Regions from separate parts of the Peribacillus sp. FSL E2-0159 genome, predicted to be linked through region 3. Evidence: riboswitches for the same ligand, from Rfam matches in the RefSeq annotation. Region 3 holds a riboswitch; each other region holds the start of a gene.

Evidence for each region. A riboswitch is a leader RNA that binds a small molecule or an ion and turns the genes downstream of it on or off. The one in region 3 is predicted to bind S-adenosylmethionine.
Region 1: another riboswitch for S-adenosylmethionine. It lies ahead of NYE63_RS25775 (5-methyltetrahydropteroyltriglutamate--homocysteine S-methyltransferase); the one in region 3 lies ahead of NYE63_RS12460 (Na+/H+ antiporter NhaC family protein).
Region 2: another riboswitch for S-adenosylmethionine. It lies ahead of metK (methionine adenosyltransferase); the one in region 3 lies ahead of NYE63_RS12460 (Na+/H+ antiporter NhaC family protein).
Region 4: another riboswitch for S-adenosylmethionine. It lies ahead of NYE63_RS26445 (O-acetylhomoserine aminocarboxypropyltransferase/cysteine synthase family protein); the one in region 3 lies ahead of NYE63_RS12460 (Na+/H+ antiporter NhaC family protein).

What each region holds. Positions count from the first base shown of each region.
Region 1 covers NZ_CP152053.1:5,257,891-5,263,797, forward strand. Annotated here, with positions in the region: gene NYE63_RS25750 (FAD-dependent oxidoreductase) at 1-94, opposite strand, end outside; gene glpK (glycerol kinase GlpK) at 396-1,886, opposite strand; gene NYE63_RS25760 (MIP/aquaporin family protein) at 1,909-2,733, opposite strand; gene NYE63_RS25765 (glycerol-3-phosphate responsive antiterminator) at 2,958-3,500, opposite strand; gene NYE63_RS25770 (hypothetical protein) at 3,672-4,100, opposite strand; SAM riboswitch class I at 4,276-4,377, shown strand; gene NYE63_RS25775 (5-methyltetrahydropteroyltriglutamate--homocysteine S-methyltransferase) at 4,461-5,564, shown strand; gene NYE63_RS25780 (metalloregulator ArsR/SmtB family transcription factor) at 5,616-5,907, shown strand, end outside.
Region 2 covers NZ_CP152053.1:5,197,663-5,203,569, reverse strand. Annotated here, with positions in the region: gene pckA (phosphoenolpyruvate carboxykinase (ATP)) at 1-125, opposite strand, end outside; SAM riboswitch class I at 554-716, shown strand; gene metK (methionine adenosyltransferase) at 879-2,072, shown strand; gene NYE63_RS25370 (gamma carbonic anhydrase family protein) at 2,318-2,836, opposite strand; gene NYE63_RS25365 (alpha/beta hydrolase) at 3,047-3,850, shown strand; gene NYE63_RS25360 (hypothetical protein) at 3,920-4,315, opposite strand; gene NYE63_RS25355 (class I SAM-dependent methyltransferase) at 4,454-5,026, opposite strand; gene NYE63_RS25350 (TIGR01212 family radical SAM protein) at 5,023-5,907, opposite strand, start outside.
Region 3 covers NZ_CP152053.1:2,536,613-2,542,519, forward strand. Annotated here, with positions in the region: gene hutG (formimidoylglutamase) at 1-180, shown strand, start outside; gene NYE63_RS12450 (hypothetical protein) at 528-683, shown strand; gene NYE63_RS12455 (SOS response-associated peptidase) at 744-1,415, shown strand; SAM riboswitch class I at 1,736-1,843, shown strand; gene NYE63_RS12460 (Na+/H+ antiporter NhaC family protein) at 2,030-3,346, shown strand; gene NYE63_RS12465 (chromate transporter) at 3,629-4,174, opposite strand; gene NYE63_RS12470 (chromate transporter) at 4,222-4,851, opposite strand; gene NYE63_RS12475 (LysR family transcriptional regulator) at 5,107-5,907, shown strand, end outside.
Region 4 covers NZ_CP152053.1:5,390,418-5,396,324, forward strand. Annotated here, with positions in the region: gene NYE63_RS26445 (O-acetylhomoserine aminocarboxypropyltransferase/cysteine synthase family protein) at 52-1,362, opposite strand; SAM riboswitch class I at 1,462-1,567, opposite strand; gene NYE63_RS26450 (thioredoxin family protein) at 1,713-2,021, opposite strand; gene NYE63_RS26455 (toprim domain-containing protein) at 2,025-2,390, opposite strand; gene gcvH (glycine cleavage system protein GcvH) at 2,484-2,867, opposite strand; gene NYE63_RS26465 (arsenate reductase family protein) at 2,963-3,319, opposite strand; gene NYE63_RS26470 (acyl-CoA dehydrogenase family protein) at 3,613-5,400, opposite strand; gene NYE63_RS26475 (acetyl-CoA C-acetyltransferase) at 5,470-5,907, opposite strand, start outside.

The DNA of each region.
Region 1 (5,907 bases), 2.7 Mb from region 3:
CACCGGTAATTCCCCCACCAATGACAACCACATCATATTTTTCTTTTTTCAGAAGTTCGATCGTTTCTTCCCGAAATATATTTGAAAACCTCATGCCTGACTCCTCCTTTAAGTATTGCATTCTATTTTTTTTCGTGAATTCGTCCTGTTCTCGTGAATTCTGCACTTTTACTCGTGAATTCGGTCATTATATTCAATTGGTTCATTTGTTCGCATAGTTTATATAGATATTAATATCCCTAATCCGCCAATAAAAACAAAAAAAGAGACCATAAATGCACATTATCGAATTAACGATAACGCATTCATGGTCTCTCCTGTTCTCCGGCCGAGTTATTAACTTGATTTGATTATAGCATACTCCAGCTCATTTGAGTAAGAATACATCTTGTTTTTTATTTAAACGCCATAGCGGCATGTACAGCTTTTTTCCAGCCTTCATATAATTTTTCACTATCTTGCTCTTCCATGGATGGTTTAAAGGTTTTGTCTACTGCCCATTGCCGGGAGATTTCTTCTTGATCCTTCCAATACCCGACAGCAAGGCCAGCTAAGTATGCAGCACCTAATGCTGTAGTTTCGTTTATGGTCGGCCTCTCGACTGGCACCCGTAATAAGTCGCTTTGGAATTGCATCAAGAAGTCATTCTTGACTGCCCCGCCATCCACTCTTAATGTCTGCAGCTCGATTCCTGAATCCGCCTCCATTGCATCAAGGACATCCTTCGTTTGATACGCAAGTGATTCAAGTGTGGCACGAATGAAATGTTCTTTGGATGTGCCGCGCGTCAAACCAAAAACGGCTCCCCGCACTTCGCTGTCCCAATATGGAGTTCCAAGTCCTACAAAAGCCGGTACCACATATACTCCATCCGTACTTTCCACCCGTTTTGCATAGGCTTCGCTGTCCTTGGCATCATGAAGCATCCGCAGACCGTCACGCAGCCATTGGATTGCGGAGCCAGCTACGAATATACTGCCTTCCAGTGCATATTCGACCTTCCCATTCAATCCCCAAGCAAGGGTCGTCAATAGACCGTGTTCGGAACTGACAGCCTTTTCGCCTGTATTCATGAGCATGAAACAGCCTGTTCCATACGTATTTTTAGCCATTCCTTCATTAAAGCAGGCTTGGCCGAATAATGCTGCCTGTTGATCACCGGCTGCCCCGGCGATCGGAATTGATTGGCCGAAGAAATGATATTCGATTGTACGTGCATACTCCTCAGATGAAGGCCTTACTTCCGGCAGCATTGACTTTGGTACAGTCAATATCTCAAGCAGTTCTTCATCCCATTTCAGTTCATGGATATTGTACATCAATGTCCGGGATGCATTGGAATAGTCCGTTACATGAGCCTTGCCCCCTGATAGCTTCCAGATCAGCCAAGTATCGATGGTACCAAATAACAGCTTGCCTTCATCCGCCTTTTGTCGTGCCCCTTCTACATTATCGAGGATCCATTTCACTTTCGTTCCGGAAAAATATGCATCTATCAACAATCCCGTTTTATCCCGGAATAGATCATTAAGTCCCTTTTCCTTCAAATCATCACAGATTTCACTTGTTTGCCTGGACTGCCATACAATCGCATTATAGACAGGGGTACCTGTTTCCTTATCCCAAACGACTGCTGTTTCACGCTGATTAGTGATCCCGATACCGGCAATTTGCTCTGGCTTTACACCGGATTCGGATAGTACACCGGCAATCACCGCCAGGATCGATCCCCAAATCTCATTGGCGTTATGCTCGACCCAGCCTGGTTTAGGAAAATGCTGCGTGAATTCCTTTTGGGAAGAATGGACGATTTCCCCCTTTACGTTAAATAAAATCGCCCGCGAACTTGTTGTTCCTTGATCTAATGATAAAATGTATTTTTCCATTGTGTATGCCCCTCCTTTTAATTTAACTAGCGATATTTCTGCTTTCCAATTCATGTGACTGTTTTTTACCAAAAGCATAGGCTAATATCAATAGTACCAGGCTTGCACCCAAAACAGACCAAAATCCTGCTGTTATTTCCCCCATAAAGAAGGCTTTATAACAAACGGCACCAAGTGAACCCCCAACAATCGGTCCAACGACCGGAATCCATGAATAGCCCCAATTGGAATTGCCTTTACCAGGTATCGGCAGCAAAAAGTGAGCGATGCGCGGCCCCAGGTCGCGGGCCGGGTTAATGGCGTATCCGGTCGTTCCCCCAAGTGACATCCCGATCACGACAATCAATAACCCTACTGCGAATGGGTTTAGACCCTCTGTAAAATCATTGGCACCTATAAATAATAAACCAAGAATAAGGATGAAAGTTCCAATCATCTCACTTAATAGATTTGAAAATGTGTGCGGGATCGCAGGTGAAGTCGCAAACACACCAAGCTTCGTTCCTGGATCATCAGTTGCTTTCCAGTGTGGCAAATAGTGCAGGAATACTAGAGTTGCGCCCAGGATTGCGCCAATCATTTGTGCCACGATGTAACCAGGCACATCACTCCAAGGAAATTCCCCAATAATAGCAAACCCTACTGTGACCGCCGGGTTTAAATGCGCCCCGCTTATGGAACCCACTGCAAAAACACCCATGGTAACAGCCAATCCCCACGCTATCGTGATAACGATCCAACCGGCATCCTTTGCATAGGAACCCTTTAAGGATGAACCCGCCCCAATACCTGCTCCGAATAAAACTAATATCATCGTGCCTAACACTTCTCCCCAAAATGGAGTCATGATAAAACCCCTCCCCTGATAAATTTTTAAACCTTGCCAACAAATAAAAGGAGATCCACAGCAGAACTATCTTCATAAAAAAATTATGAATAGATCTGTTGTGAATCTCCTAGTCTCCGTCACATATATTAACTTGTACTGTAAAATATACTAGGTTATGAAAACGCTGTCAATATTTTGTGAAAAATTAATCTATTTTTCTGTAATTTTTTTCAATTTCCCTATTAGACGATATCCCATAATTCAGTTTTGGAAGTGGTGATTGACGACGCTCCAGCATCGAGGGCGTTCAGGACTTCATCCGAAGTACGTATGAGGCCGCCTGCAAAAATGGGTGTCTGCAATCGTTCCTTCACTTCTTTTATCATCCATGGCATGGCGCCCGGCAATACTTCGATATAATCCGGCTTGGTTTTCTGCACCAGCTTATAACTCTTCTCAAGCGCATGTGAGTCTATTAAAAAGATTCGCTGGATGGCAATGACCCCCTTTTGCTTCGCTTTCAATATAACGCTTGATTTAGTCGAAATCAGCCCATAGGGATTATATTCCTGACATATGAATTCTGTCGCGTACTCATCACTTCTTATGCCATGAATCAAATCGACATGATAAATCATTTTCTTATTATGCTGCTTTGCCATCATACTTACATTTTTCAATTGTGATATATGCAAATCAAGAAACACACCTATTTCATAGGAACTTTCTAAAAATCTTTCGAAATCCTTCATGCTTGCTGAAGCAGGCAAAATCTTCTGATCCATTATTATCCTCCTCATTCCCAGAAAAACTCAAAACTTCAAGTCATTTAGTATATTTTAAAGAGCTTGATTTATCAAACACATTTTTTCATGTCCAATGTCACCATAACACTAACATACCTGGCACTCCCTTTATAGATTGCAGTAAGGATGTATGTAAAATATCCCCTTAAATCATAAAGAAAGTTTCATTTTCAATGCACCTTCGACGAGTTCATACGATTTAATTGTGCCCACCGGAATTTTTCTCACGATGTTCCAAGCATTAACATTCATCTTGATCGTTCTATTTTCAAATTCAAAAAATGGCGGTCTGTTAAATATCCTTTGATTGATGAAATTCCTGTCAATCGGTTCCATTCCCACTAATTCAAATGAAATCGTTCTATTTTCGACGTGTACCGGTTTTAATGTAATCCGGAAAGCTACGTTTTTCTTAAACATCATTTTTTTCACTTCCATCGTTCCTGAAAGCACGATATGCTTTGGCGTAATCTCGACTTTAATATCGTGACCATCTGATTTCATTTTTACAATTCTCTCTATCATGGCTTCAGTTACCGTTATCGGTATGCCATTTTTGAATGGACTGAATGTACTCATCCTCGCATTCCCCTCCTGCCATGCATATGAAACGTCGGTTATAGCATATGCCAGGTTCCCCGATGCAGTTAACATTTCTGCCCAAATTAATAATCGGTATATTCAAAATCTTCCACCTTCAACGCTTGACCTTTGTACAAACTACCTGTATAGTCATACTTAATTTAATAGACAACTCTTATCCAGAGAGGTGGAGGGACTGGCCCTTTGATACCTCAGCAACAGACTATTCATGTACTGTGCTAATTCCAGAAGTGTAAAAACTTGAAGATAAGAAGAGTATATAGCTTTGTTGCCAACACCTCTTCTTATTTTTTAAGAAGAGGTTTTTTATTTTTAAAAGGAAAGAAGGAATGCAACATGTCAATCACATTAACGAAAGCACCATTCAGGGCCGATCACGTCGGAAGTTTATTAAGACCGGAACGTTTACATATTGCCAGAAAGCAATTTAGGGAAGGTACCCTTTCAGCAGAGCGGCTTCGTGAAGTTGAAACCGAAGAAATCAATCGGATTGTCGATAAACAAATTGAAGTTGGATTAGAGGTCGTTACGGACGGTGAGTTCAGACGAACATGGTGGCACTTTGACTTCCTCGAACATTTAAATGGCATCGAGGGATATGTGACTGAAAAAGGTCTCACATTCGATGGTGTGGAAACAGAGAGATATAACGTTCGCAATACTGGGAAGGTTTCATTCAATCCTGAACATCCCTTCATTCGTGATTTCATTGAATTGAACAAAATCGTGAACGGACGTGCCGTTGCCAAGCAAACGATTCCCAGTCCGAATCAATTATTTGCTGCAGGCATTCATAATGAAGACATCTATCCTAATATTGAAGACTATGCAAATGATATCATCAAAGCCTATCAGCATGCTTTGAAAGCATTTTATGAAGCAGGTGTACGTTATCTTCAATTGGATGATGTATATATTGCCAGACTTTCAGCTCCAGATTTCCAATTCAAAGATGGAAAATATACGAGGGAACAATTAATTGATCTAGCACTTCGCGTCATTAATGGCGCATTGGAAGGCAAACCAGAAGACCTTGTCGTCACTACACATCTATGTCGTGGAAACTACCAGTCGACATGGGCGTTCGAAGGAAGTTATGCCCGTATAGCCCCAACTTTATTGGCAAAAGAAAAAGTCGATGGATTCTTCTTGGAGTACGACGATCAACGCTCAGGGGACTTCAAACCATTGGAATACATACCAAATGGCGGAGCCCGTGTCGTCCTAGGAGTCGTCACTTCAAAAAATGGAGAAATCGAAAACAAGGAAGCTGTTAAGGCACGCATTAAAGAAGCCTCGAACTTCGTTCCTCTCGAGCAATTATGCTTAAGCCCGCAATGCGGCTTCGCCTCTACCCATCACGGCAACAAGCTAACGGAAGAACAGCAATGGGAAAAGCTGAAATTCGTCGTTGATGTAGCAAAAGAAATATGGGAATGATTTTTTTATTAATCATTTGACATATCGATAATTCTCGATATAATGAAATGTATGAAAACAATCGAGATATTTAAAGCATTATCCAATGAATCCAGGTTGCAAATCTTACAATGGCTCAAGGCGCCTGAACTCCACTTCACCCCTCATGAGGGAATAGACATGAAGGAAACCGGCGTTTGCGTAAGTCAGATTACGGAAAAATTAAACATGACCCAGTCCACGGCCTCTCAATACCTCTCGATGCTTCTTAGAGCAGGATTGATTAAAACGGAGCGGATAGGAAAGTTTACGTATTACAAACGAGATGAAGATGCAATCTCAAAAATTACTGATTTCTTGAAAG
Region 2 (5,907 bases), 2.7 Mb from region 3:
GATGTTAAAACGCCTTCACTTCTGCTTAATACTTTTTCGACCAATTGAGGAACTGAAAGTTGAGTTTGCACATTATTTCCTGTTAATAATTGGTGTAACTCATTAGAAACATCTACAGAATTCATATATGAGGTACCTTCCTTTGTTTAAGTTTTTAGATTACAATTAGTATAACACATTCATTTAATTAGTCTATACTATTTCTTTTAATTTGTGATTATTTTCAGTTGGTCGCGTTAATCATTTTAATCCGGCAGGGACCGAGTTACGATTATCGCATATACTTTCATGAAGAAAATTTTAATTTAATAGGAAGTAAGTAAGCAATATATGTCTATTGGGAAAGTCAGGGTGTCGATTTTTCGAATGCTCAATACTTTATTATTAATGGCAATTTACAACATTTCTATTCGTGTTTTGCATTTTAAACCCTTCTAGGACGTTGTATCAACATGTTTTTTCAAATGAACGCCATTCTGAGTGGAAATGTTCTTTTTAGAAAAGCATTGACAAATTCCAGCTAGATACGATAATATCTTAAATTGTACGGATTCTCTTATCCCGAGTTGGTGGAGGGACAGGCCCTTTGAAACCCAGCAACCTGCCATATTGAACTTGACTCCAAGATCGATCGCCGAAAATAAAGCGAAGGTCTTCAAGGAATAGTGGTGATGGTGCTAACCTGAGCAAGGTAAAAAACCCTTGAACGATAAGAGTGAAAGGATAGAAGACAGAATTTTAAACCTTTCCTCATTTGCCAGGGAAGGTTTTTGTGTTTTTTATAAGTAATTCTGTGTCTATAGTTGAAACTAATGAGGGAAACGAGTTCCGTAAAAACAGGCTTATGCCTACAACATACTAACTTCCAAGGAGGAAATATGATGTCAAAGAAACGTCTATTTACTTCTGAATCTGTTACAGAGGGCCATCCGGACAAAATTTGTGATCAGATTTCAGATTCCATTTTAGATGCTATCCTTGCTAAGGATGCAAATGCACGTGTAGCGTGTGAAACTAGTGTAACAACAGGTCTTGTACTTGTTGCCGGTGAAATTACAACGTCCGCTTACGTGGATATTCCGCGTATCGTTCGTGATACGATTAAAGGAATTGGTTACACACGTGCGAAATACGGTTTCGATGCTGAAACTTGTGCCGTGTTGAGTTCCATTGATGAGCAGTCTGCCGATATCGCAGCTGGTGTCGATAAAGCATTGGAAGCTCGTGAAGGAAACATGTCAGACGAAGAAATCGATGCAATCGGTGCAGGGGACCAAGGTCTTATGTTCGGATTCGCTTGTAATGAAACAGAAGAGCTTATGCCGCTTCCGATTTCATTGGCGCATAAACTTTCATTCCGCTTGGCTCAAGTTCGTAAAGATGAAACGCTTCCTTACTTACGCCCTGATGGTAAAACACAGGTAACTGTGGAGTATGATGAGAATAACCTTCCTGTACGTGTAGATACGATCGTTATCTCTACACAGCACGATGCAGAAATTACGCTTGAACAAATTCAAGCCGATCTAAAAGAACATGTGATCAAAGCAGTCGTTCCAGCTGAATTGATCGATGCTGAAACTAAGTACTTCATCAACCCAACTGGCCGTTTCGTAATTGGCGGACCTCAAGGGGATGCTGGTCTTACTGGTCGTAAAATCATCGTTGATACTTACGGCGGATATGCTCGTCACGGCGGCGGTGCATTCTCTGGTAAGGATGCTACTAAAGTTGACCGTTCTGCTGCATACGCTGCTCGTTACGTTGCGAAAAACATCGTGGCAGCCGGCCTTGCCGACAAAGCGGAAGTTCAATTGGCATACGCAATCGGTGTGGCAGAGCCTGTATCAATCTCTATTGATACTTTCGGAACTGGTACAGTTAGCGAAGAAGTCCTTGTTGACCTAGTTCGCGCTAACTTCGACCTTCGTCCAGCTGGTATCATCAAAATGCTTGACCTTCGTCGCCCAATCTACAAACAAACAGCTGCCTACGGACACTTTGGCCGTACAGATGTCGATCTTCCATGGGAACGCACGGACAAAGCAGAAACATTAAAAGCACAAGCGTAATCCATATAAAAAGGTGTCCCGCAATTAGCGGGACACCTTTTTTATGGATTAATTTTGCCGTCAGCGGGAATAATTCAAGAAATCATAAAGAAATTCAAATTACGTGCAATACTCGTGAGTTAGGGTCGATTACAAGCTTGTTTGGGTCAGCTACTCGTGAGTTTAGAGCGTTTACTCGTGAGTTTGGAACTTTTACTCGTGAGTTTGAGTACAATACTCGTAACTTTCAGTCAATTACTCGTGAGTTACTTTATTCGTTCCGCCGTTTTATAGTGTTGTCCTTTTTCGGCGTATTCGCGTACGATGCGTTCCATATCCTGGCGATCTTCTTCGTTGATTTCGCGAATGACTTTAGCCGGGCGTCCGAATGCCAACATGTTCGGTGGAATGATTTTACCTTGGGGAACGAGACTGCCGGCACCGATGAAGGCGCCTTCGCCGATTTCAGCTTCATCAAGTACAATCGATCCCATGCCAATTAGAGCTCCTTTACGGATTTTACAGCTATGTAAAATGACCTGATGGCCAATGGTTACTTCATCCTCGATGATCAATGGATTATTTGGGCTTTGGTGCAAGACGCTGTTATCCTGTATACTGACTTTTTTCCCGATGATGGTTGGGGATACATCACCGCGAATGACGGAATTGAACCAAATTGATGTTTCGTCGCCAATTTTGACATCACCAGTCACGACAGCATTTTCAGCAATATAAGCGCTTTCAGCAATTTCAGGTTCTTTGCCTTTATACGGATAAATAATCATTTTCAATCATTTCCTTTCCGAAGTGAATGTTTTTATGTATTATTTTAATATACCGTATGCAAATACACTTGGCTATTTATAATAGCAATGTACAACTTGTTAGATTTCTTTTTTGTCGAAAATCACGAATATGGTTATAATTTATATATATTATTTTAACTATCATGGATTGTTTACAACAAGTGAAAAGTGAAAGGGGGATTTCGAATGTGGAAATGGGAGACAGAAGGAGACGCAAAGGGCGTCATTGTCATCATTCATGGGGCAATGGAACATCACGGACGTTATAAGTGGGTAACACAAATGTGGCTTTCAGCTGGATACCATGTCGTCATGGGCGACCTTCCTGGGCAGGGTATGACAACTCGCGCCTACCGGGGACATATCGATTCCTTTGATGAGTATTTGGACGAAGTGAAAAGCTGGATAGAAGAGGCTTACGAATATTCGTTGCCGGTCTTTTTACTTGGACACAGCATGGGTGGTTTGATTTCGATACGCCTTCTTCAGGAAGAGGAATGGGACATTGCAGGGGTGATTCTTTCTTCTCCATGCTTGGGCCTCGTGACGAAGCCGCGGAAGTTCCTTACAACCATCTCGCATGGTTTGAACTTCGTGATGCCTATGTTCAGGGTAGATTCCGGATTGACACCTGAAATGGCGACGAGAAGTGCGGAAGTTCGTGAATCCGATAGAAACGATACATTATATATCACGAAGGTTTCGATACGCTGGTATCGCGAGTTGGCACAGGCCATGAAGGATGCTTTTGAAGAGATTCCTGAATTTCAGGATGTGCCGCTTTTGGTCATGCAGGGCGGAGATGACCGAATCGTGAATAAGAAGGCGGTTCGTGAGTGGTTTAATTATAACTTGGCCAGTGAAAAGCAATATAAGGAATGGCCTAAGCTTTATCATGAAATCTTCAATGAACCAGAGCGTGATGATGTATTTCAATACGCGCTGAGTTTTGTTGAAAACCGTTTAAAGATATTAGGGTATGTCGTTTGATCAGTACATACTGTCAGGATAAATGAAAAAGCTGCCGAATTTAGATCTCGGCAGCTTTTTTTATTTGGATCAGCCTGCGTTTTTAAGCATTTCGTTCGATTTGATGACCGGTGCCCAGAAAGTAACCGGATACATAAATTGGTTTAAATGTGTAAGTTCCTTTTTATTGGATAATGCGGTCGATAGAAGATAAATCGATTTGAAGGTTAAGTCATTGGCGAATAGGTCCAAAAGCGTCGCTTTCATATTCATGATCGCTTCATGGTTTTGTGTGGAAATCATTAAATCGAGCTGTGGCAGAAACTTATCAAAATGTTGATCGAATTGTTTGAGGTCCTCCATGGTATTTTGTTTTTCTGTCAATGAGTTAAGCGAGCTGACAAAATCCCCGTATTGCTCACTTGAATCCCTTTTGATTTTTTCAGTCAATATATCCGTCAGTAATGAAGTAGGCAAATGTTCCATTTTCTGCACCCTCTTATCTATTTTCTATCAATTATAATCATTATAGACGAAAAATTCAAAAAGTTATGATTGGTAATTCTGCTGCATGTAAGTTGTTTTTAAAAAACACCGTTCGTATGCGAACGGTGTCAAATTTATTCATCTCTTTTCAATCGCGACAATGAATGGCGGATTGTTTGCTTGGTTGATGAACCCGTATTTCAGGATATGGGCTTTCTGTTGAGGGAAGTTCTCTACAAAATCCATCAATGCATCCCGTTCTTCCGATCCCCCTGGATGACCATGGTAAATGACGAGGATGATGATGCCTTCAGGCGCCAGCAGTTCGAACAGCTGTTCAATGGCTGATATCGTCGTTTCGGCTTGGGTGATGATTGATTTGTCTCCGCCAGGAAGGTAGCCTAGGTTGAAAATGGCACCCGTGATCTTTCCGGAATGTTCGCTCCTGATGTATTTGTTTAAATGTTCATGCCCATCGTGAATGAGGGTGCAGCGCTCTTGTAAATTCTCGGCGTTCAGTTTCGCCGTTGTGGTTTGGATCGCTTCTTCCTGAATATCAAAGCTATAGACATGTCCGTTTACACCTGTAAGTCCTGCAAGAAAGACCGTATCAAACCCGTTGCCCATCGTGCCATCTATGGTTATATCCCCAGGGTGAACCGCTTTTTCCAGCAGAATTCTGGCGAATGGCAAAATTCGGTCAAGCTTCATGATTGTACCTCCAAGTGATGATTTTTCCCCTGCCAGCTGTTGCGGCGTTTCAATTCGGCGTCAATGGCATTCAAGACATCCCATTTATTGACGCTCCACATTGGACCGATCATCAAATCGATCGGACCGTCACCTGTAATGCGGTGAACGATCATTTCTGCAGGGATTATTTCCAGCTGGTCACATACCAGGCTGACATAATCGTCACGGTCAAGAAACTCGAGCAGGCCTTTTTCATATTGTTTGACCATCGGTGTCCCTTTTAATAAATGAAGTAAATGGATCTTTATCCCCTGCACATCGAGTTTGGCGACTTCACGGGCTGTTTCCATCATCATGCCGTAATCTTCCTGAGGAAGGCCATTGATGATATGGGAGCATACGCGGATGCCGTGTTTGCGCAGTTTGTCGACGCCTTCTTTGTAGCAATCGAAGTCATGGGCACGATTGATCATCGTTGCGGTCTTTTCATGGACCGTCTGGAGACCAAGCTCGACCCAAAGGTAGGTGCGTTCGTTCAATTCCGCTAAATACTCGACCACATCATCTGGAAGGCAATCCGGGCGCGTCGCGATGGAGAGTCCGACGACACCTTCCTGGGTCAATACACTTTCATATTTCTCGCGAAGCTCTGCCACGGGTGCATGCGTATTCGTGAACGCTTGGAAATAGGCCATATATTTTCCATCTTTCCATTTATGATGCATCCGTTCGCTAATCTTCTTAAACTGGACGTCGAGGGGTTCAATCCTGCTGCCAGCAAAGTCACCAGAGCCTGAGGCACTGCAGAAGGTACAGCCGCCATGTGCGACGGTGCCATCACGGTTCGGACAGTCAAAACCGCCATCAAGGGCAACTTTAAAAACCTTATGACCAAAATG
Region 3 (5,907 bases):
GCTCCATCGCCGTTTGGACTGAATCCGAAATTGGTCCGTGCCATTATCAGGCATATCGTATCGAATGAAAAGATCCTCTCCTTTGATATCTCGGAAGTGAATCCTTCGTTGGACGAAAATAATAAAACCGTTACATTGGCAGCACATTTAATAAATGAGGTTTTACTGCATTTTAAATAATGAATGGACATGGAATAGGGGCAACTCCTCCATTTGGTTCTTCTATAAGAGCGAGCCTATTCGTACCGACTGTTGGGGCTTTCCTCAATGCTATTTCCATAATCAATTATCAGTATTGAAGCGAAAAACCTTTGACAGCGCCCAGACTGTCCATGAATCATTCATGGACAGTCTTTTTTCTCGCCTCGTTTACAAAAAGTTATGGTCCCAACCCTTAGAAGTATAAAGGAACCTCCATGCGGCCTCCCCATTAGAAGATTAACCGTGACTCTGCCAAAGTTCAGTACTGATACTTGGGGGTTTTTAGTTTATAATAACAACCATCTAGCCTTTTGAGGGGGAATTACATGAATGAATATAAAGTAACGGTCAGGAATGGCAGTACCTTAATTTTGTCGGAAATCATTAAAGCTGAAGATGAAAGAGAAGTCCTTGGCACCCTTTTGATTTCCAGCGAATTATTTAATCAACCATTTACCGACATCAGGATTTTAGAAAGTTGATTTGTGCCTGCCCGTTCCATTTGTTACACTGTAATAAATCTTAATACGGTAGGCGATATTATGTGTGGACGTTACACCCTTTTCACTGACATTGAAGAAATAAAAGAACGGTTTGATATTCAAGGATCATTTGATGAGGAATACCAATTCAGCTACAATATTGCTCCCTCCCAATCCGTGCTCTCTGTCATTAATGACGGGGCGAGGAATCGACTTGGATATCTTCGGTGGGGACTCATTCCTTTCTGGGCAAAAGACGAAAAAGTGGGCTATAAAATGATCAATGCCAGAGCGGAAACCATTTCAGAGAAAGCAAGCTTCAAGAATTCGTATAAGAAGAAGAGATGCTTGATAATCGCTGACTCTTTTTATGAATGGAAGAAGACATCAGAGAGAAAAATACCGATGCGAATAAAACTGAAGAACCATGCTCCATTTGGAATGGCCGGTCTCTGGGAATCCTGGAAATCTCCTGAAGGCATCAGCATCTATTCGTGCTCCGTTATAACAACCGTTCCTAATAAGCTAATGACCAGCATTCATGATCGTATGCCTGTCATCCTTAAACCAGAAGATGAAAAAGATTGGTTGAATCCATCCATTAATGATCCTGCATATCTGCAACAGTATTTAAAGTCATTCGATTCGGAACAGATGGAAGCATTTGAAGTATCGACTGATGTGAACTCGACTAAAAATAACTCACCTAATCTAATACAACAAATTTGCTAAGAGGTCATTAGACCTCTTTTTTATATTAGTTCCGTCCCGAAATGGCTTTTTGGTGTTTTATCCAAATGTAACAAGAGTTTCATTTATTGAAATAAAATGAATAACTGCACATGTCAAGATCTCTTTATAATCATTAAGGAGCATGTGAAATACTTTAAAACTAAACCTTGCGAAAATAGACAAAATGCTGTACTCTTATATTTGCTTTTCAATACGACTTTCGATGTCACTTTCACAAACTAAGATGGTTTCAGCAAGTTTCCAGCCTGGTACTTTTCTGACAGGCATCGTAATATTTGATAAATTATATAATTTTGATCTTCTTATCAAGAGAGACGGAGGGACTGGCCCGAAGATGTCTCGGCAGCGGACTTAATAGGAGTGCTGTGCCAAATCCAGCAGGCTGATTTTCGCCTGAAAGATAAGGAGGGTGTTTTTTATAAATTAAAAGACCTCTTCTTGTTGTTTAATAGAAGGGGTCTTTTTTATGCTGACAGTTTTTTTTAGCTATAGCTCCATGAATGGGTAATCAAGTTTGGTGTTATTTGCGAAAACTGTTAAAAGAATAAAAGCTATGACACATGTCATGGGAAAAATAAAAAGAGGTGTACATCATGAGTGCAAACAATAAAGGGAATCCATGGGCATTGATTCCATTTGTCGTATTTTTAATTTTATTTATAGGGTCCGGAATCGTCACTAAAGATTTTTATTCATTTCCAGTGATTGTAGCAATTTCTATTGCATCAGCAGCTGCATTGGCAATGAATCGGAAAGAAAGCTTCAATCAAAAGGTTGATATTTTCTGTAAAGGTGCCGGTGACGCCAATATTATGTTAATGGTTATCATTTTCCTTTTAGCCGGCGCTTTTGCCGAAGTTGCAAATGGCATGGGGGCAGTTGAATCAACGGTGAATCTTGCCTTAGCCGTTTTTCCGCAAAATCTTTTAATGGTAGGGATATTCATTATCGCGTGTTTTATTTCTCTATCTATGGGGACTAGCATGGGAACGATTGTAGCCCTAGCACCTATCGGGGTGGGAATTAGCGAGCAAACCGATATTTCGCTTGCCTTTTCAATGGCTGCCGTTATTGGTGGTGCGATGTTTGGAGATAACCTATCCTTCATTTCAGATACGACAATCGCTGCAGTTCGAACACAGGGAACGAAAATGAAGGATAAGTTTAAGGTGAATTTTTTCATCGTTTTACCTGCGGCCATCATCACATGCGCCATTCTTGGAATTTTAACGATGGGTGAACAAGCCGACATCACCCAAAATTCTTATAATTGGGTGAAGATTCTTCCATACCTTTGCGTATTGATCACTGCATTGGCAGGAGTCAATGTGTTCCTGGTCCTTTCTATCGGTATCGTATTTGCCGGAATAATCGGCTTGGCAGATGGAAGTTATCAACCGTTGGGTGTCATTCAAAAAGTTGGTGAAGGAATGGCGGGAATGTATGAAATATCCTTCCTTGCCATTTTAATTGCAGGCATGGTTGCTGTAATAAAACATAATGGTGGCATCGATTATCTGCTCCACCTCGTGACCCGAAATAGCAAATCAAAAAAAGGGGCGGAATTCAGCATTGCCGGGCTTGTTGGTTTGACGAACCTTTCAACGGCAAATAACACGATTTCGATTATCATTGCCGGGCCACTTGCCAAAAATATTGCTGAAAAGTATGGGATTGATCCGCGTAAATCGGCGAGCTTACTTGACGTTTTTGCCTGTTGTATCCAAGGGTTGATTCCATATGGGGCACAGCTGCTTGTTGCAGCAGGAGTAGCAAAGATTTCACCGATAAGCATCTTGCCTTATTCATATTACCCAATACTAATTGGACTTTGTGGAGTCGTTGCCATCTTGATTGGTTTTCCACGGTTTCGGTCTGAAGAAGATGTAGCGAAGAAACGTACTTCTTAAAATGAGAATAGGAAATGAAAAACACCCTGGATCATTGGATACAGGGTGTTTTCTGTATGATCGAAATACTAAAACATAAGCGTAAAAATTATTCAGAAGTCATCCTCGCTCTTATTTCAGAATAAGTGTCCTAAACTAATCAAAGCCGACTTCATCTGACCTGAAAATTCCAATTCATCTGTTTGATATTTCTTTAAATTATGATAAACAATTTTTTTCATAACCAAAATATCTGTGCTTCATTCCGGTCCATATTGATAATGGTTTTGCTTGAGGCATTTGTCATGAATAGAGGACAACACCAACTAAACCAGAAAGAATAATTACATAGGCTGGGTGCCAGCGTAATTTCATTAGGGCAAATAACGATAATCCAAAAACGAGTAATAAGCTAATCGTATGCCATGAAAAGTTCGGAGCTATCATATGATTGGAAAGTGCCAAACTGATTGCCGCAAAGAGGATTAAACTAGTGACAATGGGTCTTAATCCATAAAACATGGATTGAATAACTGGAAAATGATTCAATTTGCTGAAGAATGTGGCTATAACGGTCACGAATATAATAGCAGGTAGCAAGATTCCGAGAGTGGATGAAATGGCTCCTGCTAATCCAGCAGTAGAATAGCCAACGAGAATGGCACTATTGGCTGTGACAGGTCCTGGTGACATCCCGGAAATGGCGATTATATCGGTAAATTGCTGCGTTGACATCCATCCATGCTGTGAGACTTCCGATTCTATTACGGGAATCATGGCGTATCCGCCACCGAACGATACAAAGCCGATAATAAAGAAGGTGCTAAACAACTCCCACAATTCCATCATAATATCACACGCTTTCTTGAAAATTAGTTAGACCTTTTTTGATTTACCTATATGCCAGCACCCATGAAAGGTTCGAAATCATTTTCTTCTTTTCTCATATCTTTTCTGTCCAACTTGACATCGTATCCTAATTTTCTCTTAATGGAGATTGTCACAATACCTGCTACAGCTCCTGCTAATATAACCATCACTGGGTGAAGAAAGAAGAGGACTGGAATTCCTACTAATAAAATACAGAAAGTTGCTTTGTCTACAACAGCCGTTTTTCCTATCTTGATAGCTGCATAGGCGATGATGGCTACTATGGAAGCTCTGATCGATATGAATGCGGATTCTATCTTCGGATTATCCTGAATGAAAAAATACAAAATGCCTAGGAGCAGAACAATTAAAAAGGTAGGTAATGAAACACCGATCATGGCTGCCATTGCCCCCTTCATTCCGGCAATTCGATGGCCGATAAAGGTGGCGGAGTTAATGGCTACAGCTCCCGGTACGGACTGAGATAACGCAAAAACATCCGTAACTTCTTCGCTTTTCATCCATTTCCTCTTTTCGACCACTTCTTTTTCGATTAAAGGGATCATCGCAAACCCGCCTCCGAATGTGACAGGTGCTATTTTAAAAAAGGTCCAAAATAAATGGAATAGAGTTTTCCATTGTCCTTTCATTGACATCAGTCACTTCCTTTGCATGCTTTGTTTAAATCTTATTACTAACATATCAAAGAAAAAGGAATGGGTAAATTGCAACAAAATCATCGGGTATAACAAAACGTTATACCCAGAAGATTTATCCGTTTTATAAAGAATGTCGCCAATAATTTAATAGCCTCACTTATTCGGGGATGTAGCACTCGTTTTTCATTTCACCATTTACCTTTATGATGCTATCATTTTAATTAACTATCAAAAAACATGGAGGTCGTTTTCTTGAAATTAGAAAATCTAAAAATGTTTTGTTTAGTGGTGGATGAAGGAAGCATAAGCCAGGCAGCGAGGTTAAGTTTCCTATCTCAACCCGCTGTAACAAGACAAATCCATCAACTGGAAAATTATTATAACACATTGTTATTCGACCGTGAGGAAGGAAGGCTGAGAGTTACAGAGGCAGGAAAGTTGTTATACCCTTTTGCAAAAGCTATTGTAAATGACTTCAACCATTCAAAAGAAGTGATTCAACAATCAACTGGCAAGTACAATGCAAACCTCATAGTAGGGGCATCCTTGACTATCGGTGAGTATTTGTTGCCAAGCTTGCTTGGGAGATTTAAAAAACAACAGCCTGAAATAAAAGTGACATTAACGATAAAAAACAGCCCCCGGGTTCTGGAGGATCTTTCAAACGATGTCATTGATTTGGCCTTGGTGGAAGGACTTGTGGAAAACACCGATTTTATTGTAGACAAGTTCGCCGAGGACGAATTGATATTGGTATGTCCATCCGACCACACATGGAAAGACAGAAAAGAAATTCAGCTAGAGGAATTGGGAAATGAAAGGATGATTTGGCGTGAATCCATTTCAGGAACACGGCTTATTGTAGAAAATATGTTAAGGGAGCATGGTGTTTTAGAAAAAATAGAAAGCTACATGGAGATCGGCAGTACACAAGCGATAAAAAGTGCGGTTGAAGCTGGACTTGGAATCAGCATTTTGCCAAGGTTGACAGTGGCCAGAGAATTGGAGCAAGGCTTTTTGCGGGAAGTGGGCATTTCCAGAATAGATATAACA
Region 4 (5,907 bases), 2.9 Mb from region 3:
AAGGAGCGCAATGTATATTATTTCTAGTACAAGAATGAACAGGAACTTTGCTTAAACCGTTTTGGAGGACAAGGAGACGATATTCGTCGCTTTTTCAATAGCCTGCTCCAAATCTTCTATTAAATCGTCTACATTTTCAATCCCAATAGATAAACGGACTTGATCAGCACGCACACCCGCTTTCGCAAGCCCCGCCTCATTCAATTGTTGATGGGTCGTACTGGCTGGGTGGATGATCAAGCTCTTCGCATCCCCAACATTCGCTACATGGGACCATAATTCTACCGAATTGATAAGTTTTGCCCCAGCTTCGCGATTACCTTGTATCCCAAATGTAACGACTGATCCAGCTCCCTTTGGCAAATATTTATCCGCAAGGGCTTTATCCGGATGATCCTCATCACCAGGATGTGAAACCCAAGTCACGGCAGGATGGTTTTTTAAATAGTTAATGACAGACTTGGTGTTTGATAGATGCTCTTTCATCCTTACATGCAGCGTTTCAAGCCCAAGCGTAAACTGGAATGCACTTTGGGCGCTTAGCGCAGGGCCTAAATCACGAAGTAACTGGACTCGGGCTTTCGTTATGAATGCAGCAGGTCCAACTGCCTCGGCGTATACCAGACCGTCGTAACTTGGATCAGGCTCCGTAAAGCCAGGGTAGTTTGGCGAGTTCCAATCGAACTTCCCTCCATCCACGATGACACCGCCCAGCGTCGTTCCATTTCCCAGAAGCCATTTTGTAGCGGAATGGATGACAATATCCGCTCCAAAATCAATTGGTCTGCATAGATATGGTGTCGCGAAGGTATTATCAATGATTAAAGGTATGCCTGCATCATGGGCGATTTCCGCTACCGCTTCAATATCGAGCACCCTCAAACTTGGATTTCCGATCGTTTCAGCAAAAATGGCTTTAGTTCTTGGCGTAATCGCCCTTTTGAAATTTTCAGGGTCATCGGGAGAAACGAACTTCACTTTGATTCCATATTTAGGAAGTGTGTTTTCAAAAAGGTTATACGTACCGCCATATAATGTAGAGGCTGAAACAATCTCATCCCCTGCAGCGGCAATATTCAGGATTGAAAGTGAGATGGCAGCCATTCCGCTTGATGTTGCCAATCCGCCGATACCGCCTTCCAATAAGGCCATTCTTTCCTCAAAAACGCTGACCGTGGGATTATGGAGTCGTGTATATATATAGCCATTCTCCTTTAGGCCAAATAAATTCGCTGCATGGTCGGTGTCTTTGAACAAGTATGCATTGCTTTGGTAAATAGGAACTGCACGGGCACCTGTTTCATCAGCTTGCAGACCGCCATGAACACTCAATGTTTCGAAACGCAACTTTTTCTCTGACATATGATTTCACCTTTTTCTATGGATTTAGTTGGAATTATATGAAATCTGGCCTTTTATAAACAAAAAAACCACTTCAATAAGAAGAGGTTTCAAGAACACACCTCATCTACCAGAGCCAACACTCTGCTGGAATTAGCACCGTATATAAATATATACCGGTTGCCGGGCTTCGTCGGGCCAGTCCCTCCGCCACTCTTGATAAGAACTATTAAATTCTGCCGTTACTTTATTCAAAATATAGCATTTTAGAATAAATCAGTCAATGAATTGTTAGAATATTCTTTGTTTAATTTCAATCTCGCATTCAAATGTCCGCAACAAAGAAACCAACCATGGTTCTGATTGGTTTCTTAGCTGATTTCCTTAAGCAATCCGTACAAATAGGGAACGGATTGAAAGGCATATATTTTTTTGTGCAGCTGTCCCTCTTTGAAAAGCAATAAACAAGGAACACTTTCGATTTCAAATGATTCGGCAATTCCTTGGACATAGTTCATATTCATTTTGCCTGACTTCATTTCCGGGAATAGCTCCAAGGATATCGTCAGCATCTTGGAGGCAACCTGACAGGTGCCGCATAAAGGCGTATATAAATATAAGCAAAAGGTTTCCCCATTTTCAACAGCAAGCTTACACTCTTCTTCTTTCCATTCCTGCATCAATTAGTCGTTCACCCTTTGACTTAAAAATTTCATTTTCACATTCATATTGGCAGATAGAAGCACAGTTGCGATATGATGTTCGGGTGAGCTTTCCACTTCTTTGTACATTTTATTAATATACAGGTGGTTCGCTTCCGGCATTTCCCTTCGGAATTGCTTCCGCAGCTTTTCTCCTGATTCATCTGCGTCAAAAAGGAGATAAACATCACGGTCCATCAATTCATCCACTAATTCATCCAGCTTAGTTAATGATATGGTCCCATTCGTACATCTTATTTCCACATCTTCATTTAAAACGGAGGCAACTTTTCTTCTATCGGAACTGCCTTCTACAATGATCACTTTATCGAATTCGCCCCACTCCATGTCATCACTCCATCTCACGAATTATGTGCGCAACTGCCACTGTACAAAATGAAAAAGAGAGCAGGCCTTTTCAGTCCCCCCTCTCCTTCTTTTTTAACCGTTGATTAAACTCTCATATTCTTCAGCACTCATCAGGTTTTCAATATCACTGCTATTAGATGGTTCAAGCACGACCATCCATGCCTTTTCATAAGGAGACTCATTTACATATTCAGGGTTGTCACTTAAATCCTCGTTTACTTCTACAACCTTGCCACTGATAGGAGCATAAAGCTCAGAAACGGTCTTAACGGACTCAACACTTCCAAATGGTTCGTTCGCTTTCAATTCATCGCCGATTTCCGGAAGCTCAACGAATACGATGTCCCCAAGCTCGGATTGTGCGAAAGCTGTAATTCCAATGCGCACTGTTCCATCTTCCGTTTTGACCCATTCATGTTCTTTAGTGTAACGAAGTTCTTTTGGTGTTGTTGTCATTATTAACCCTCCATATGTACAGCTTATTTTATCTATTCCATTATAAGGTAGATTGTTTATTTAAGTAAGGAATTAACCAAATATTTTGTGAAATTTCAGTTCCAAACCTGTTCGAATTGCTCTTCTTTGAAACCTACCGTCACTTTGGTGCCATCCGTAACAATCGGCCTTTTCAGAAGCATTCCATCTGTGGACAATATATCAAGCATCTCTGCTTCAGAAGCTTCTTTCAGCTTATCCTTTAAGCCCAGCTCCCGATATTTTTGACCGCTAGTATTGAAAAACTTCTTCAATTCCAAATTACTGATTTTATATAGTTGTTCTATTTCAGTTCGCGAAGGCGGATTTTCCGCTATATGGATCGCTTCATACTGCAGTTCATGATTATCCAGCCACTTCTTCGCATTACGGCATGTGCCGCATTTTGGGTACCAATATAATGTTAAGCCCATCATTTCACCACCTATCAATAGAATACCCGTTTTCAGCACGCAATACAACGAAATGTCTTTTGAATTTCCAATGCGATTTCATTAAAGGAAATAAAGGGGTTGTACTATTTGAAACGTAGCCTCCAGACACTCGCTTTCCGCGGGCGGTCTACCCTGGACGCGCTTTTCCCGCAGGCGTCTCGCACACCTGTTCCAATCTACTTTGTTTTTAGAATTTAGATAGAACCCCTTTTGTCTACAAACTGAAGGGAATGCCTTTACGGACATTCCCTTTAAAGATTCTGATTCAATGCTTAAAGAGCATATTTTTCCGCTTGGATTACCTTGACGGAAGCTTCACGTTTTTTCGCAATGACATTGATTGGATTGTGTCTTGTCAGCTTGCGGAGCGACGATAGCATGATGCGAAGAGTATCGCCTGTTTCCACCGCAATTAACGTTTCCTTTGCATGCTGCTCTATTTCATTGAAAGCTTCCTGAACGAAGATTTCTGTGTAAAGCACTTTTTGTTTGTTCTTCTCCAGACCTGTAGCTGCAATTGCTTTTTCCGTACGCAATACCACGGATTCCGCTGCATAGGCAAGGGATGCGATATCAGCAATGTTGGAGAGGATTTCCTGTTCTTGATCAAGATTTTTGCCGTATTTCTGCGCAGCAAGGCCAGCTGCCAAAATACCGATTTTCTTAGCGTTTCTAACAAGCATTTTTTCTTGTGCCAATGGCTCATCGCCAGGTTCTTCCGGCATCATCATCATTAATTCCTCTTGCAGGCCTTGAGCCTTTTGAAGAAGCGGCAATTCCCCTTTAAGTGCTTTCTTCAGGAAAGTTCCCGGGACAAGCAATCGATTGATTTCATTTGTTCCTTCAAAGATCCGGTTAATACGGGAATCACGATATGCTTTTTCAATTTCATACTCCTGCATGAAACCATAGCCGCCATGAAGCTGTACGCCTTCGTCCGTAACATAATCCAATACTTCGGAAGCGAAGAATTTATTCAATGAACACTCAATGGCATATTCAGCGATTGCAGCCGCCATTGATTTCCCATCTTTCACTTGCTCATCCGTCAATTTGCTTTGTCTTTGATCATAAAGGCCAACGGTACGGTATACAGAGCTTTCTGCTGCATAAATTTTAGATGCCATTGTTGCAAGTTTTTCTTTCGTCAAGTTAAAATCGGAAATTTTCGTTTTAAACTGTTGACGTTGATTCGTATAAGCAGCTGTAATCTCAAGGGCACGTTTAGATCCGCCGACAGCACCGACGCCTAATTTATAACGGCCGATATTCAGGATATTGAAAGCGATGACATGCCCTTTTCCTGCTACACCCAAAAGATTTCCGACTGGGACATGTACATCTTCGAGGATTAAAGTCCGAGTAGAGGAGCTTTTGATCCCCATTTTCTTCTCTTCAGCACCAGTTGATACGCCTTTATACTCACGCTCAACAATGAAGGCGGAGAATTGTTCGCCGTCGATTTTGGCGTATACACAGAAAACATCTGCAAAGCCTGCATTTGTAATCCATTGTTTTTCACCATTTAAAATATAGTGTGTTCCCTCTGCATTCAATTTCGCTGTCGTTTTTGCTCCCAAGGCATCGGAACCTGAGCTTGGTTCCGTTAAGGCATACGCAGCAATCTTCTCACCCGTTGCAAGTAATGGGAGGTATTTTTTCTTTTGTTCTTCATTCCCGAATAATACGATCGGCAAAGATCCGATACCTACATGTGCACCATGCGTAATTCCGAAGCCGCCTGCAAGTGCCATTTTTTCCGTAATCAATGCCGAACTGATTTTATCAAGACCCAATCCGCTGTATTCCTCAGGAACGTCAGCACCAAGTAAACCGATTTCACCTGCATGCTTCAGTAATTTAACGGAACGGTCAAATTCATGGTTTTCCAAATGTTCAACCTGCGGCAGAATTTCATTCACTACGAAATCCTCGGCAGTTTTGGCAATCATTTTATGCTCATCAGAATAATCTTCCGGTGTAAACACTTTATCATACGTAATATCTTCTACTAAAAAGGCTCCGCCTTTAATGAGGTTATCTGTAGTTTGATTGGACATGTTATTTCCTCCTAAGTATTTAAGATAGTAAACCCGCCGGAAGCATGACAGCTTCCGGGAGGGGTGGGATTACGCCAATAATTCAAATACTCCAGCAGCACCCATTCCGCCGCCGATACACATTGTCACGACTCCGAACTGTTGGTTTCTGCGCTTCATTTCATGAAGCAGGCTTAATGTCAATTTTGCTCCTGAACATCCTAGTGGATGGCCTAAGGCAATGGCTCCACCATTCACATTGACAATCTCTTCATTCAATCCGAGCTCACGAATGATTTGAATGGATTGGGAAGCAAATGCTTCATTCAATTCAAATAAACCAATATCGGATAACTCAAGGCCCGCTAGCTTCAAAGCTTTTGGAATGGCCGCAATCGGTCCGATGCCCATAATTTCAGGCGGTACCCCTGCTACAGCAAAGGAACGGAACTTACCCATCGGTTTCAACCCTAATGAAGAGGCCTTTTCCCCATCCATGACCATGACCGCGGCTGCACCATCACTCGT